4 regions of the Paenibacillus sp. 2TAB19 genome follow, and region 3 is predicted to be linked to each of the others. Evidence: riboswitches for the same ligand, from Rfam matches in the RefSeq annotation. Region 3 holds a riboswitch; each other region holds the start of a gene.
What was found. Region 3 has a riboswitch for cyclic di-GMP ahead of AB4Z33_RS26020 (pyridoxal phosphate-dependent decarboxylase family protein). Riboswitches for the same ligand answer to the same signal wherever they lie in the genome.
Positions count from the first base shown of each region.

Region 1: another riboswitch for cyclic di-GMP. It lies ahead of AB4Z33_RS11765 (EAL domain-containing protein); the one in region 3 lies ahead of AB4Z33_RS26020 (pyridoxal phosphate-dependent decarboxylase family protein).
Region 2: another riboswitch for cyclic di-GMP. It lies ahead of AB4Z33_RS21705 (choice-of-anchor A family protein); the one in region 3 lies ahead of AB4Z33_RS26020 (pyridoxal phosphate-dependent decarboxylase family protein).
Region 4: another riboswitch for cyclic di-GMP. It lies ahead of AB4Z33_RS30375 (methyl-accepting chemotaxis protein); the one in region 3 lies ahead of AB4Z33_RS26020 (pyridoxal phosphate-dependent decarboxylase family protein).

Region 1 covers NZ_JBFRGE010000021.1:36,599-39,704, reverse strand. The annotation lists gene AB4Z33_RS11765 (EAL domain-containing protein) at 1-1,276, opposite strand, end outside; cyclic di-GMP riboswitch class I at 1,374-1,460, opposite strand; gene AB4Z33_RS11760 (FAD-dependent oxidoreductase) at 1,671-2,234, opposite strand; gene AB4Z33_RS11755 (MarR family winged helix-turn-helix transcriptional regulator) at 2,489-2,932, shown strand; gene AB4Z33_RS11750 (MMPL family transporter) at 2,972-3,106, shown strand, end outside.
Region 2 covers NZ_JBFRGE010000055.1:40,114-43,219, reverse strand. The annotation lists gene AB4Z33_RS21710 (5'-nucleotidase C-terminal domain-containing protein) at 1-195, shown strand, start outside; gene AB4Z33_RS21705 (choice-of-anchor A family protein) at 278-1,951, opposite strand; cyclic di-GMP riboswitch class I at 2,006-2,093, opposite strand; gene AB4Z33_RS21700 (HD-GYP domain-containing protein) at 2,314-3,106, shown strand, end outside.
Region 3 covers NZ_JBFRGE010000085.1:13,813-16,918, reverse strand. The annotation lists gene AB4Z33_RS26025 (methyl-accepting chemotaxis protein) at 1-208, opposite strand, end outside; gene AB4Z33_RS26020 (pyridoxal phosphate-dependent decarboxylase family protein) at 189-1,877, opposite strand; cyclic di-GMP riboswitch class I at 1,972-2,058, opposite strand; gene AB4Z33_RS26015 (SGNH/GDSL hydrolase family protein) at 2,345-3,106, shown strand, end outside.
Region 4 covers NZ_JBFRGE010000157.1:19-3,124, reverse strand. The annotation lists gene AB4Z33_RS30375 (methyl-accepting chemotaxis protein) at 1-1,741, opposite strand, end outside; cyclic di-GMP riboswitch class I at 1,836-1,921, opposite strand; gene AB4Z33_RS30370 (DUF1836 domain-containing protein) at 1,993-2,763, opposite strand.

The sequences.
Region 1 (3,106 bases), on a different contig from region 3:
TCTGCGTCTCACCGAACATGTGGACGAGATTGACCGCCATTTGCTTGAAGTTGCTAATTAAGGCATGGATCTCGAAAATATTGCTGGACGGCCATTCGATCAGGTCTTCCTGCTTTAGGCGGCTCGGCAGATTGTTCGTCGCTTCGGCTAGTCGCTTCAAGCTTCTGCCTAGCCAGCGGTTAATGAAGAACGCAACAAGTGCGGCGAATAAGGCGAGTGTAATCAAATAAATGAAATGCGTGATGTATTTATTAAAAAGATAGTATTGATAGTTATGTAAAGGAATATCGATATGGATCATGAGGCCCGTATCATGGATGGGCGAGGCGTAACGGAACTTGCCTTCATGCCAAGTCGAGATATGGAGCGGATGCTCTTTAAGTACAGGAATAAGCAATTGAAGGTTGTTGCTTAGCGCTTTGTTAATCCGGTAGCTTGAGGTGTCATTACGGATGCTGCCGTTCCAAGGGATGACAGTGCCGCTTCCATCTGTAATGGTAATGGTGTATAGAGTGGACGAATGCTTGGCAATCAGCGATTGCAGGTATGCAAGCGTGGCCTCGGACTTATTGTCGTCATATCGAATCCTGCTCTCCATATATTCTCTTCCGATCATCGAAGCTACGTTGCTGGAAAGCTGCTCGGCGTGGCGGCTGGCTTCCTTGAAGGAGCCCGTGCTGCTAATGTAAATATTCAATAGAAACGGCAGTATAACGCACACGATCGAGAAATGAAACATGACGCGGTTGAGGGAGCTGGATCTGCGCCAATTGCGAGCGATGCCGGACCACTTTGAGAGCGGCAAATATTGCAGGGCAATATCGGCACACAGCGCGTTCAGCAGTCCGTTGATCGCCACAATCGACGTAACGAGCATCAGATCGGTCCCCATAGCGTTATATTGACCAACATGCGTAATATACGTTAGTGGGGCAGCGATAAGCAGCCAAAAGGCAGCGTCGCAGACGAACAGATGACTCGGGAACTTGCGAACGAGCAGACCGACAATGGCAATTTCCAGCAGTCCGATGTTATGGAATAGAGATTGATCCATAAGCTGAGTCCCAATCGTATGCACGACTGCGGCGGCCAGCAATCCGAGCCAGAACCCGAACAAGCGAAGTCCGACTAACAGGAATACGCTTGTAAAGGTGAATGTTATGCCATATAGAAAGGGATAGCCAAGTCTCTCGCTGATTAAAGCGAGCAGCGTGCATAGTAGAAAGGACAGGGCGATGATCCATCGATTACGCTTCGGTTGCTGTACAGTACTCAATTCGGGCCTCCTGGTAATATGTCAATGGAACGATTACGGTTGGATTTGACAATAAAAAAAGGATGCCAAACGGCACCCTCCTGCGGTCACGAATCATTAGGGTAACCCGGCGATCATGGCGTCATTACGCTGTAGACCCGTAGCTTTGCGTCCTATGCTTTCGCATAGTTTGCCCTTTGCCTATTCGGCTTTTCACCTAATATTCGACAATTTATTCTAAATTCCTTCTTTTTTTGAAGTATAGGAATATAGTTTCACACTATACCTCATGCCTATACTTCACCGGAATGAAACGCGCCTCGCCACCAAGGATGGCACAGAACCGAGCTGCGCAAAGACGCAGCTAACGGTTCGTGCGTAGCGACAGCCTTTTCACCTTGCGCAAACTTGAAAACTAAGCTTTCAGTACGTCGTGATCGACATAACGCTCGCCATTCATTTCGCTAATGATGTTGATAGCAGCTTTGGCGCCGTCGCCGGCCGTAATGATCGCATGAACGCTTACGCCTGCTACCGTTCCAGCGGCCCAGATTCCGGGAATGTTCGTTTTGCCGCTTGGATCGACAGCGACTACCGTCTTGATGCGCGGCTCAGTACCCGCTTTTGTCTGAACGCCGATATGCTCGGCAAGGTCAGTTGCGGCTCCGGTAGCGAGCAGGACATGCTTTGCCTCGTAAGCTCCGCCATCGGATTCAATCATGAAGCCGCCTTCGATGACAGTAATGTTCTGAACGGTTTCCTCCTTAATCTCGGTGCCGAATTTGAGCGCCTGCTTCTTGCCTGTCTCGATGAGATCGGGACCGCCGATTTCGACAACGCCGTAATGGTTCTCGAACCATGCGCGTTTCGTCATCCCTTTGTTATTTTCGAACATGACTGTCTTTTTGCCTGCCTTCGCGCTAAAGATCGCTGCGCTTGCTCCTGCGGGTCCAGCTCCGATAATTGCAATATCGTACACGCGTCCAACCTCCAAATGTATTTATTTCGTTCCTCTTTCGTTTTCGCCAATATTATATAAATGTTCCGCGGCAAAAATCAATCGGACAATTCTAGCCCGTTCACGATATGTTCATTATTGACGCGTTGCATTCGAACCGCGTCTTTGATATAGTTCGAATATCGAATAGTTCTACAGTAGAATTAGTTTGTCCGAGTCATTGAAGTCATTAGTGTTCGGACCATTACGACAGAGAAGGAGGATCTGATGCGGGAATGGATCTCAAACTATCCAAAGAAATTATACATCGCTACGAGGCTGCCCACTTCTTGGTTAACCGCCGATTAAACGCTTTGATACGCGAGCTGATGCCGGAAGAGCTGACGATCGACCAGTTCTCGACGCTGCGATATTTGCATAGCCAGGGGCGGAGCACGTCCTCGGAGCTGGCTGATATTTTCTGCGTGGGCAAAAGCTCGATTACGGCCATTATTAATCGCCTTTTCGACAAGAATCTGATTTATCGTCTGCCTGATGAGAAGGATCGGCGCGTCACGTATTTAGCGCTGACAAAGGAGGGAAAGCAGCTTTTTGACGAGATGGATGTAAAGATGTATGAGCTGCTGCTAAAGTATATCAGCCCGTTCGACGAGCAGGAAGCGATCACGTTCATTCAGACGTTCGAGAAGCTCGCTCATGAACTAGGCAAACCACAATAAGGCTATGAAGCGTAATCGTGAAGGGAGAGCAGAGAGAGAATGAGAGTCATACTGAAGCTGAAGTGGTTAGTGCTTGTATTATGGATTGCGGTGGCAGCAGGGCTGATGATTACCGCGCCGGCAATGGGGGAGCTTGTACGGACCAAAGGACAGATCGGCGTGCCGGAAGGTTAC
Region 2 (3,106 bases), on a different contig from region 3:
CCTGAACCGAAACCAGAACCTAAGCCTGAACCAAAACCCGAGCCTGCAGCCTCGGCCTACATCGTTGTAAAAGGCGATACGCTATGGGCGATTGCTAAGAAATACGGAACGACATGGCAGGTGCTTCGCGATCTTAATAAGTTAACGAATGCAGACCTCATCTTCCCGGGTCAAAAGATCATATTGCCTTCATAATGTAGCTTATACAAATGCAAAGGGCTGTTCCACGAGCGGATAACCGCTTAAGGAACAGCCCTTTAATTATTAGTCGTTGCTCTTATTTCTTCTGTGCAGAAAAGCGGATCAGAAATCCTAGCATTACGATTACCAATCCAGCCATGTAGAACGGCATGGTGCTGCTATCGCCTGTCTTAGGCAATGTATCAACATCCACTGAACCATCTTCCGGTGTCCCTAAGCCTATTTCTTCATCGTCTACCGTTACTTCTTCGTCATCCGTAGTTTGCTCCTCGCCATCTTCAGGCGCTCCGCCTTCATCCGGTGAGCCTCCCGGCACTTCTTCTTCATCAATAATCACTTCATCGGAAGGCGTCGGCGTTGGATCAGGTGACACTGTAGGCTCAGGAGTAACCGTTGCCTCCGGTATCGGAGTTCCCGTCGGCATCGGCGTCGGCGCCGGTGATGGCGTTACGACTGGTGTCGACGTTGGCGTCGCCGTTGGTGTCGCTGTCGGCGTTGCCGTCGGTGTTGCTGTCGGCGTCTCCGATGGAGTTGCCGTCGGTGTCGGTGTTGCCGTCGGCGTCGCTGTCGGTGTCTCCGACGGTGTCGCTGTCGGCGTTGGTGTCGGCGTCTCCGACGGTGTTGCCGTTGGTGTTGCTGTCGGTGTCTCCGACGGTGTTGCCGTCGGCGTCTCCGACGGTGTCGCTGACGGCGTTGGTGTCGGCGTCTCCGACGGTGTTGCTGTCGGCGTTGGTGTCGGCGTTTCCGACGGTGTTGCTGTCGGCGTTGGTGTCGGTGTTGCTGTCGGTGTCTCCGACGGTGTCGCTGTCGGCGTTGGTATCGGCGTCGCCGACGGTGTTACTGTCGGTGTCGGTGTCGGAGAAGGCGTCGCCGACGGGCTAGGTGTTGGCGTCGCTAGCGGTATCTCCCCCTCGAAAGGTACCCAATGCGGCTGAATTCTGCCTTTCGTGAGCGAAGCTCCTACTAATATGCCGTCGATATTGCCGCTCGTTGCCGTAATATCAGCCTGTGGCGCTAATAGACTGCCCTTGACCCCACTATTGCCGAGCGTCAGCGCCGTAGCATCCGGGAAGTTAAACAATATTTTAGATTGGCGGTCTTTATCGTCAAAGCCAAAATAACCTTGCCACCCCATTGATCGAGTCGCACCCGTAACGTTAATAATCACTGTCGAGCCATTTGGAACGTCCAGCCATACCTCATTCAGATCATACCCTACTGTAAATACATTGAGCTGAGGGTCTGTTCCCTTTAAAGTCGTTTTATTCGAATTGTATTGATCTTTGCTTGTTGTGCCGTTGGTCGGCAAAGCTGCCAGCTCAGCGGACAAATTCAACAAATATTCAGCTTCTGCTTCAAAATCGATAGGTGCCCCTTGATGCTTATTGCCTCTTACGAGCGTGAAGGCCGATGTTGAATGAAGCGTTCCGTAGTAGGCATCGCCATAATCAATTTGACCATTCGTGAACTTCAGTTCTCCGCCCGCCACTAAGCCAATGTCTCCCGATGCATTCGCTCGATTGACGCCAAATCCGGTTATATCAATATCTCCTCCGGCCGCCAGTCCACCTTCGACTTGCTCGTAATACAGCTTAAAGTCACCGAGCATGAACACGTTGTAACTGCCTGCCGTACCGAGCACAGAGCTGTTGCCTCCGCCTGCTCCAAATACAAAAGCGTTGCATAGAATGCCGAAGACGATGACCCCAGTCACGACTAGTGATGCGCTCTTACGAAATGCTTTTCTCATGATATACCCTCCCTATCAAAAAAAATAAAAAAGACCGCACACGAATACGAGATTCATGGCGGTCGGACGATCATAGCGCCTTAGGCGCTGTAGACTCCAGACTTTGCGTCCCACTCTTTCAAATGGTTTGCTATTGGCATAATCGAACAATTCGTTCGTAATCTATGACTCTATCAAAAAGGAACTATACCTATTTTAGCTAATTTTGGTCGCAACCGCAATCCGCTAAATTATATAACCATATGTAAAATATACCCATGTATGTACATGGAAATGAACTTCAATTCCGCTCTCCATATGCCGATTGTTAATATAGGTAATAGGAACTATATCATGAAGCTGTGAAAAGAGGAATGATCCCATTGAAGCAACTAGATCCGCACCAACAAACTCCCGCAAGCGTATATCGTGCTTTCCTCCTCCAGCTCGTCTACAACTATGTATTTGGATCGACCGTCGCCGTGCTCGGAGTCGGGGGCATCATCATTTTCTCCACGCTTAAGCTGCCCCAAGGCGAAGGCTTCGTGCTCGGCGTCATCTTATTCGCTTCTTTGCTCATTATGCTTGCCTGCGAGCTGTTCGTATTCTATCGGCATGCAAAGCCGATTCAAGTCGCTTTCCTGTCCGATCAGCCAACAGCGGAGCAGCTTCGCAAAGCTTATATACAAACGCACCGCTTTCCGGTACTGTCGCTGAAGCGGACTTTCGGACCTCATCTGCTCGGCATATCGGTGCCGGCTATTGCAATGAGCTATATTTTCATCCAAATGGAATGGCTCTCGTTCCCTTATTATTATATCGGACTTGCTTCCGTTGGCGCGCTGCTCGTTGCCAGTATGCATGCCATGATTGAATTTTTCCTGACCGCACGGGCTATTCGACCTGTTGTCACCTATATGCGCAACAAACATGTAGCACTCTATGGGCAGGATCTGACCCTCGGCGGCCAAGTATTTGCTTCGATTCGCACGAAGTTTCTGCTAAGCGCTTTTTTAATCGGTACGCTTCCACTGCTCTTGCATAGTCTTGCGGCTCAGATCAGGCTTGAAGGACTGGACGGCGGGGGCACCTCCGCCTATTGGCAATGGGCCGGTATCATTCTTGTTATCGGCGTCTTCTTCTCCTTGTTCGGCGCCTCGCTCCTATCTCGCAATA
Region 3 (3,106 bases):
CTGCGAGCGTGTTCGACGCGATTTGAATATCCGTCGCGAGCCGCTTATCGAATTGCTCCAGAAGCTTCTCCGAGAGGTTGCTCTGCGTCATATAGCCGGACAGAGCAAAGGCTACGCATGTCACGACCTGCAGCAGCAGGATGCTGACCGAGATTTTGACTGCAAGATGTTCTCTGAACCAATTCAATTTAAGAATAGATTTCTTCATGGTTGTTCTCCTTCGTGGATAGCCGATCAAAAGCGGCATACGTTTCAGCGATTTTTTGTTTCAAATAGTGAACGATTGCACCGACATCGGAAGTTTGCGTGTACGGAGAGATGACGAATAACTTAGCCGCATACAGCGCAATTTGACCCGCCCGGTCCGCGGTTGGCACGTAGAGATGCTTCTTCGTATCTCCGAAAAACATTTTTCCGCGGTCTCTGCCCAATATTTCGAACAATAGCTCGTTCAGCTTATTTTCGCGCTCAATCTCCGCATAGCTGCGGAGCCCCTCGTATTCCGCGTGATAGCCGTTTTTACGATCTGCATACAAACGRAACAGCGTGATAATGCCCGGATTTAGCGGATTGACGATGACGGCTTCGGGAACTTCGGCAGCCAACGTCTTCCTGAACGCTATATTGACTTCGACGAATTGGGCGAGCAGCTTCTGATAACCTTCGATGCCGAAAGCCGTTAGCGCGCTTAAAATACTGATCGAGCTGCCCATTCTAGAGCATTCCAGCGTATAGCTCGTATGATAATCCCCATAACCCCGATGTCCAACATACGGCGTTTCATCCGGCTCCAAATCAAGCAGCTTGAGATCGGATGCCCGCTTCACAAGGAATAAGCTCGTGGAGTACGGCGTTTGACCGAGCTTCTGGAAGTCAAAGCACAACGAATCCGCCAATCCCAAATGCTTCATTCTCTCCCTTATCGCTTGAAGCGCAGATAGTGTTTCAGTATCGAATTTATGTAGATTTCCTTCAAAGTCGTAATCGTTAAAGAAGGCAAAAAATCCGCCCAGCGCTGAATCCGCGTGGATATGCGGCCTTTGAATGCCATGCTTTGTCGCTAGTTCCTCTGACACAGCCAAGATTTCCTCGACATTATCGATGCCCATCGCATCCGTCGTCGCTGTCGTTGCCACAATGTACACAGGGACGCCTCCGCTTAAAATAACGCTCTCCACTTTCTCTTCGAGATCCCGAACATCCATGGAGCTGTCTTCTCGCGTACGGATTTTGATCAGGTTATTGCTGCCCAGACCCGTTGCTTCCATCGATTTGAACAGGCTGTAATGAGCCGCTTCCGAGCAGAAGGCAAACAAGTTGTCAGGTACGCCTGCTTTTGCAGCTTTGGCGTCATATTTATTAATGGCTAGTCGAAGTCCCGTAAAGATGGCCCCTTGCCCGCCCCAAGTCGTATATCCGCCGCTTGCCGTAGGGTCATAACCAATCAGCGCCGACATCATGGCAACGACTCTGACTTCGGCCTCCGCTCCGGCAGGTCCGTATACGTCCCACAAGTTATTGCCATTCACCATAAAAGCGGTGAGCATTCCCATGATGCCCGGAATACTGGCCATGGGCAAAATATTAGTCAAAAAGTATTTCGTATGGTAGGGATGACCGTGCAGAAGCTTGAGCAGCTCGCCGTTCACTTCATTTTGCGTGCTTCCGCTAACGGGAATGCGGCTGTTCTTCGTTAAATCCTGATAGAAAGTAGCTCCTCTATCTTTCGTTCCTTTTAAATTAACGGAATCGGGATCCTTTAAAGCATCGACCCCTTCTACGATTTGCCTGAATAGTGCTATAAGATCGTCTCGTTGTCGCTCGTTGCCGTCGTCGCTTGGAAATAAGGTCCGGATATTCATCTCTTGCTCGCTCATTGTCTCCACTCTCTCCTATTTCGTTATTCTCTCTTTTTTGTTGTAAGCAAAGAGGCATGCCTATGGACGACCATAGACATGCCTCTGCTAAATCTTTTGCAACTGGCTGACATTTCTTTTTGAGAAGTAGTCCCTATAGCTTTGCGTCTCTCGTCTTTCGACGGATTTGCATTATGTGATTTTAGGAAAGTTCATCGATACAATTAGTAAACATTTACAGCGAATAGGAACATTCTACTATTTTACATTTCAGAGATCAATAGATTTGAAATAGAGATTTCGTTAATTTTTTTAAGAAATCATCATTTTGTCACAATCTTCCTTTGTTCGATATTGTCGACCGATTATATTTGGTGCAATATTCCTGCTACTGCCAATCTGTTCAACCCCGATACAGCTATGATTCAGCAGGTTTTCTTATCCTCCCATTCGTTTTAAGATCATATTTAAAAGAGAGGAGATTATCTATGACAGACGAAGCATACAACGATTTAATTGCCAAATCGCTATTAAACAAAGGAAACAACAGGAGATTAAAAACCGCTATCGAAAAAGCGAAAAGAGGCGAAGAGATTACGATTGCCTACATTGGCGGCTCCATTACTCACGGCGCGGGAGCTAATCCGCTCCATACCGACTGCTATGCTCATCGGTCATATTCCACCTTCAAGTCGATGTTCGGAAAGGACGGCGGCGATTCTATTCGTTTCGTCAAAGCTGGACTCGGCGGCACGCCCTCCGAGCTGGGGATGATTCGTTATCAGAGGGATGTTCTGAGAGATGGAGCCGTACGCCCTGATATCGTCATTGTGGAATTTGCAGTCAATGACGCCGACGACGAAACGGAAGGGAGCTGTTACGAAAGCCTGGTATTAAAAGCACTGACTGCTGACAACGCTCCAGCCGTCATCCTATTGTTCAGTGTGTTCRAAAGCGACTGGAATTTGCAAGATCGGCTTGCGCCCGTTGGTTATCATTATGAGCTTCCCATGGTAAGCATAAAAGATGCGGTGGTGGACCAATTTCAGATAACCAAAGACGAGGGGAACATCATTACCAAAGAGCAATTTTTCAGCGACATCTACCATCCGACCAATGCAGGTCATACAATCATGGCCGATTGTCTAGGCTGGCTGTTCGCCGAAACCGACCGTTCCGCCATGGATCATGAACATATTGTGATCGACAAGCCGCCGGTAATCGGTAATGACTTCGTCCATGTCCTTTTG
Region 4 (3,106 bases), on a different contig from region 3:
GCTTCGACAATTCGCCCAGCTCGTCGGAAATGCCGTTCTGCATGTCGGACAGACCGCTTATTCCTTCCATCTGGCCGTTCACTTCCGTCGATTTCTCCAGCAGCTTATCGACGGCCGTAACGATATGCGTCATGCCTTGCGTAATCTCGTTGATCGCAGTCGATATTTCACTCACTTGATCAGATAACACTCCGCTCTGCGCTTCAATTGCCTGGAACGTCTCGCTAGCCGTTTCCGACGTCTCGCGAGTAGACTTGATGACATCCGAGAATTGGCTTATCGTACGGCCGCTGGCTGCGACATCCGCTTGAATAAGCGCCAGCTCCTTCGTAATCTGCTTCGAGATTGCGTCGGTCTGACCCGACATCTTGCGAATTTCTTCTGCAACGACCGCGAAGCCGCGACCGTGCTCGCCTGCGCGTGCCGATTCGATCGATGCGTTAAGCGATAATAGATTCGTCTGCGTATTAATATCTTGAATGCCTGCCAGGAACTTCGCAACATTGCCGTAGCGTTCATTCATCGATTCGAATGCGGCCGTCAGTTTATCGAACTGCTCCGCCGTCTCATTCACTTTCAGCACAACGCCCGCCATCTGTTGCGAGCCGTTAAGCGATGCTTGCTTCATCTTCTGCATATCGCCATTTATGTACTCACTGGACGCCGCGATCTCTTCCGAGCTTGCCGAGATTTGTTCGGTTACCGCCGAAATCGATGATGCGTCGTCATACTGGGCTTGCAATGACGTCTTGCCATATTCGATCTGGCCTTTGACCTGCTCGGAAGCGTCACGGTTGCTGCCGATCTTCTCCGTCATCTGGTTCGATACGCCTAACACCGTACCGCTCACATCAATCGTCGCTTTGATCGTCTCGCGCAGGTTGCTGCCCATGTCGGCGAGCGATGCGTCGATATCTCCGAATTCATCGGCGCGCTGCAGCTTCGACTGCTCCGTGAATTGATTGTTCCGGTACGCTTCGATCCGTTTCATAATGCCGGACAAGCCGGTCTTAATCGAACGTGTAATGCCAAATATCATAAAGGCAGGCAATACCGCCAATAGGATGACATTCACGAGAATGATTATATTCGCGCTATCGACGCTTTTGTTAAGCGACTTCTGCATAGACTGCGTATCTTCAGACAACTTTTTCTCCATCGCTTCTTTGGAAAAATCAATTATGATCGTGTAGACGCTGATCAGATCCGACACGCGCAGCGACTTTTCTTCAGCCGTTAATGCATTGACATCAATAGAAGTCGTGCTCAAATTCGTATAGGCAAGATCCAGCACCTTGATCTGATTCACATATTTTTGAGCATTCTCTTCGGCCGGATATTTAATATCCATAGCCTCGAATTGTTTACTTAATTGCTCTAAGCTAGTCGGGATTGTCGCTAACTCCGTCTTAATCGCAACAGCGTTCTCTTCCTCGGTACCGTTCTCGATCGCATCGATCATTTTCAGCATCGTCTTCAGCAGCTTGCCCGACACCGCTTGGTAATTACGTTCAGCTTCGGACAGCTTCTCGGACTCATCTACCGCGTTTGCTACCGATAAGTTCTGGGTATAGATGAATGCCCCAGCACCTAAGTTAAATAGGGTAATAATGGCGGAGATAATAAACAACTTCGTCGTAATCTTCTTCCCGTTCAACTTTTTCAAGCTTACTTGCCTTACTGTTTGCAGTGCTTTGCCAAGCCATGCTTTTCCTGTTGTTGCCCACGATGCTGCCTTCATGCTGATTCTCCCGCTCCCTCTGTCTACTCGAAAAATAGCAAAAAAGCTATCCAGGCCCCAGTCGGCGGATAGCTAAATAAAGCTAATCTAACCAACTGGCGGTCTGGCAGCCATAGCGTCTTGCCCCTTAGGCCCATAACTTTGCGTCCTTGCCTTTCGACAAGTTTGCCTTTTTCAGTTTGTCTGTTTTTTACATCAGCTTACATTATAGGACAGATTTCCTCTCATGTACATCCTTTTTTCCTATTTTTTCATGGCGAATTCAGGAACAGGGTCGCATTGCAATACCTTCTTGCGAGAGTATGAAAATAGGACGTTTGAATCGATATGACGGCTACCAGCAAAATATTGCGTATCGCTTCCCGCTGCTTGTCCGTCAATCCCGACAGCCTGTCCGCAAACCGATTGGCCGCTCCTCGAATGACCTCCTCTGTAAGCAGGTCCTGGTGTGGCTGCCCCTTCAGATGGCCGGTAATATCGAGTAATTGGTCGTTATTCGCGTCGAGCTCCTCGAACATCTTCGTATAAGTGGCGTACAGTTCGATCGGACCGACAAGATCATCGGACTCGTCTTCCGGCTTACCGAGCACAATCTCGAACAGCTTACGTATCGACTCGAAGTCGAGATTCGACTTCAGATCATCGATAATGAACAACAGCGCAGCTTGATTAAGGGAATATTTCTTCCCGGCCTTCGGACAGTCAAAATACGACYTAAAGTCTCTTTTGACCCAATTTTGCATAGAAGTAATGGAAAGGTTCGAATATTCAATAAGCTGACCCAGCGCCGATATTTCCTGCAGCGAGAAGCCTTTCACCTCACTGCCCTTAATTAACTTCTCTATTATAGGCGGCAGAAGCGTGGCGAGAAAGGCAGGCAATGTCGTCCCCTTCTCCAGATCGTACCGATGCGACTTCGCCCAAGCGCTCTGCAGCACTTGAATCGGCTTCTGACTGCTGCTGCCGCGCAAGGAGAGTAACAGCTCCGCCATCTCTTTTCGAGTAAGCGTAAAGGACTCCATATTCCTTCCTCCTMGCATTCACGACTTCGTCAAATTTGCTTACAAGTTCTTATGAACTTATCATATGCTCGCATTAGAGGGTTGTAAAGGGACGATATTCAATGAAAACAAGCCATCGTGCTTTCCAAAATACCGTTTATCGTGCAAAAACGGCGCTTAACGTTGCATACGACGGTTGTCATATGTTGTAATCATTCKGTATAGTTTAATTACCACACTCCTAACGTTAGGAGATGTACAGGTTGGTTAACTAAAAAATTCAAAAAACAAAGGGTAGTGAGAAACGAAAATGGGTATAGGATTCAATTTATTCATGGTTGCTCTTCTTATTTTATTAACTGCT